Regions from separate parts of the Paenibacillus sp. 102 genome, predicted to be linked through region 1. Evidence: riboswitches for the same ligand, from Rfam matches in the RefSeq annotation. Region 1 holds a riboswitch; the other holds the start of a gene.
The links. A riboswitch is a leader RNA that binds a small molecule or an ion and turns the genes downstream of it on or off. The one in region 1 is predicted to bind thiamine pyrophosphate.
Positions count from the first base shown of each region.

Region 2: it holds a riboswitch for thiamine pyrophosphate, as region 1 does, so the genes downstream of both, tenA (thiaminase II) here and tenA (thiaminase II) in region 1, are expected to answer to the same signal.

Region 1 is NZ_JBCGHT010000006.1:222,538-224,748, forward strand. It holds gene AAIE21_RS16385 (ABC transporter ATP-binding protein) at 1-621, opposite strand, end outside; gene tenA (thiaminase II) at 590-1,285, opposite strand; TPP riboswitch at 1,371-1,473, opposite strand; TPP riboswitch at 1,535-1,646, opposite strand; gene AAIE21_RS16395 (SH3 domain-containing protein) at 1,999-2,211, shown strand, end outside.
Region 2 is NZ_JBCGHT010000003.1:534,649-536,859, reverse strand. It holds gene AAIE21_RS11945 (homoserine dehydrogenase) at 1-34, shown strand, start outside; gene AAIE21_RS11940 (MBL fold metallo-hydrolase) at 191-913, shown strand; TPP riboswitch at 1,016-1,122, shown strand; gene tenA (thiaminase II) at 1,301-1,990, shown strand.

The DNA of each region.
Region 1 (2,211 bases):
AGGCTGCTCTGTCACAACAAAAATCCGATTGGAAAGAAAAAGTGCTTCCTCGACATCGTGTGTAATAAATAAAATTGTTTTTTGCCACTGTTTCCATTGTTCAAACAACCATTCTTGCAACGTTGCTTTCGTTAAGGCATCTAATGCGCTAAAAGGTTCATCTAACAACAAAACGTTCCCGCCTGTTAATAAGGTTCGAATAAAGGATACTCGTTGCCGCATACCACCTGATAAATCTTTCGGATATTTGTTCTCGTATCCTTGTAAACCAAATTGTTCTAACAGCTCTTTTGCCTTTACATGTGCTTCTTTTTTCTTTATCCCCTGGCACTCTAACGGTAATGCCGCATTTTCAATAATCGTTCTCCACGGCAGAAGCATATCTTTTTGTGGCATATACCCTACAGGATGACTCGTTGTTTCTGTCAGTTGAATATTTCCAGCCGTAGGTTCTTCTAACCCTGTAATTAAACGAAACAATGTACTTTTGCCACAGCCACTCGGTCCAATAATGCTAACAAACTCTTTTTCTTGCACGGAAGCATCTAGACCGTTTATGATTGGCTTTTCATCATAATGAAAGGAAACATTATGAAATTGTAGTATGCTCTTGCTCCTCAAAACCCCACATCTCCTTACGATACGCCATATCCCAGAATAAATACTCAAATCGGCTGGAATATAAGAAAATCTCTTCTAATCTAGCTAGCTCTTGTTCAGATTTCCCTTCAGCTAGTTCATTTAATAAATCCATTAGCCAAATGCAAAGACTTCCATACTCTTCTGAGCTATATCCTTGAATCCACTCTCCGAAGAACTCATGATCTCTCGCTCCTGGAATATCATTTAAACGCTTTCCAATTTCCCAATAACTCCACATACATGGAAGAAGAGCCGCAATTAACTCTGCAAGCGTACCATTTTGAGATACTGACATCATATAGTTTGTATACGCTAAATTTTTAGCAGATGGTTTTGCCTCTTCCATCTCCTTTACAGAAATACCAAGGCGTTTTGCATACTGTTTATGGATTGTCATTTCTCCATTTAAAATGCCATCTATTTGTTCTGCAAATTTGCCCATTACCTGCGGATTCGTTGCTTTTACAACTCCTATTGCATATAGTTTTGCATAGTCTAGCAAATATAAATAATCTTGTATGATGTAATATTGGAATTTATCTTTGTCTAACGTACCGTCCCCCATTCCAGTTACAAACGGGTGATTATGACTTTTTTCCCAAACAGGCTGTACGGTCTCAAATAACCTCTCACAAAATTTCATTTATATTTCCCCTTCCTTTTATATCTGTTTATTAAAATAAAAAACCACTTCTATATAAGAAGTGGTTCAGCAAATAAAAATACATTTATTCGTTGTTCCACTTCCCTTCGCTAGTATTACCTAGATCAGGTCCGTAAGGGTTAAGGATTATTCCTCTCTCAGCATGCAAAGCACCCCTAGTGGTTTTCACTATTAAATTGGCAAATAAAAAATCCCCGTTTCTTTACGCAAAGAAACGGGGACCTAATGTTCATGTCCGAATTGCTTCCCTACGCTAGCATAATCTAGATCAGGTAGTAAAAGGATAAAAGACTTTCGGTCTTACTCTCAGCTGGCAACACCAGCTCTCCTAGCACAATATGAAATTACCATAGTCAGTATAACATTGTCATGGGTTATCAGCAACTGTTTTAACTTGGCATGGGGCTACTGACCACTTCTATGCATGGGTGGATTCTCTTCCCCACCTAAAAAACGTTCTTCTGCCATTTTTTCAATTTGCATTTCTATATCTATTCTGAAAATACTAATTATCTTTTATCCAAACTCTAATGATTGTTTATCTGTTATTCTTGTAATATATTTCGATTCCATTAAAAAGTCGTTATTTTTTTCACATATCATATTACAGTTATGTGAACAATGCACAAAATATTATATCTTTATACTATAATAAAAAATATATTAATACATCTATGGGAGGCTAATATTAGATGAAACAGAAAGCTACAGCTTTAACGGCAACTACTGTCGCAGTCGCATCTCTACTTCCATCCATAAATCAAGTAGACACACGTACTGTAGCAGCCCAAGAATTGCCTACACAAAATATCCAACATATAAAACCAGGCTCAAAAATATTATATTTGAATAATAGAATGAAAACAAGGAATAAAACTAACTCCTTAAAAAAAACAAATATTGCG
Region 2 (2,211 bases), on a different contig from region 1:
AGATTTAATTAATTTGTATCGAAAAGATGTTTGATGAAAAAAATAGTTGTGAACCAGACGAAATAACTTGACAAATAAATATTTTTATGTTATAATAAAAAATTAATCATTTGAACAATTATCCTTAGCGTGATACATTTTAGTAAGTGAAATAACTTCACTAATTTATGTATCGAGGGAGACGTGTAATATGAAAATAGAAGACGGTCTAGCGGTGTTAAAATTAAAAATTCAAGAGTTCGAATTAAATCCCACGTTACTTTGGGATGAAAAAGAAGCTATATTAATCGATACTGGTATGCCAGGCCAATTAGAAGGGATTCGTGATGCAATGATTGGTATTGGTGTGCCTTTTGAGCAATTACAAGCAGTTATTTTAACCCATCAAGATATAGACCATATTGGAAGTCTTCCTGAAATACAGCAGAAGGCAGACCATTCTATTGAAGTATACGCACATGAATTAGACAAGCCGTATATTGAAGGACAAGCGCATTTAATGAAAACGGATCCAAGTAAAATGAGTAAAGACCAATGGGAGGCACTTCCAGAGGTTATGCAATTTCTATATAAAAATCCTCCGAATGCAAAAGTAAATCGGACATTAGAAGACGGAGGAAGACTATCATTTTTCGGAGGCATTGAAGTGATTCATACACCAGGGCACACTCCCGGACATATTAGTTTATATAGTGAAAAATATAAAACATTAATTGCGGGTGACGCGATGGTATGCGTTGATGGAAAACTAAGAGGGCCAGTTCCGCATACGACACCAGATATGGAAACAGCTACAGAATCGCTTAGAAGATTTTTAGAATTTGATATCGATAGAGTAATTTGTTATCACGGTGGTGTTTGTGATTCGAATGTGAAGGAGCAAATTAAGAGGTTAGTAGAAGAAGATAGATAACATTTGTGCACCTTTATATTATAAGTGCTGAATTTACAAATACTATTTGATAGTATTCTAGAATATGTTATGATTAATATCAAAGTTAAATAGTTTTATATATCTATCCACTAGGGGGGCCTTTTAAAGGCTGAGATCAACGAATATTTTTGAAACTCTTAGGACCTGATTTGGGTAATACCAGCGTAGGGAAGTGGAAGTGACAGAAAATGATATTTTTACAATATTGATGATGTCCAGTCTGCTTTCTTTACGTGTGTGTAAAGAAAGCTTTTTTATTTTGCGCACCTATTTGAAGTAGATCCCAGTAGTCTAGTAGTTAACGAGCAATTCGTTAAGAAACTTGTTTCATTCTTTATTATCAAAACGTTAATTGGAGGGCCTATAATGTCATTTTCACAGTTATTACGTAAAGAAGTTAATCCGATTTGGGAAGCAAGTTTTAATCATCCATTTGTCACAAAGCTAGGAGCTGGAACATTAGATTTAGCTAACTTCCGCTATTACGTTCTGCAAGATTCATATTATTTAAGTCATTTTGCAAGAGTTCAATCGTTAGGAGCAGCAAAAGCGATTGAATTAGAAACGACAGCTCGTATGGCGCACCATGCACAAAATACATATCAAGCTGAATTATCACTGCATGAGAATTTTGCGAAAAAACTAGGAATTACAGAAGAAGAAAAAGAATCGTTCATTCCTGCACCGACAGCTTATGCATATACATCACATATGTATCGCGCTGCATATGAGGGACATATTGGGGATGTTATCGCAGCCATTTTACCTTGCTATTGGCTTTATTATGAAATTGGTGAACGACTTAAGAAATGTAAACCGGAAGAACCAATTTACCAAGAATGGATTTCTGCATATGGTTCTGACTGGTTCCGTACTTTAGTAGAAGAGCAAATTGCAAGATTAGATGCTATTGCAGAAACAGTAACAGAAGCTGATCGCAAGCGTATGAAACAGCATTTTGTAATTAGCAGTCAATATGAATATTCATTTTGGGAGATGGCTTACACATTAGAAAAATGGCCAGTAGAAAAACAAGTAGAGGATGTAAGTTTATAAGAAAAAGATATGTCTCTCATCAAGCATGCAATAGTATAGAAAATGACTAACTTAGTTTAGTCATTTTTTTGTACGAAAATAATAATTTCTAGTTTTAGAAAAATCAATTTCACTAATTAGATGCTTATATATTATTAAAAAATTACATAATAAAAAGAAGGAAGAAGGTAGTTTTTATTGAAGGTTGTTTATAATAATCACATTCTTTGTTAGGGGGCGTA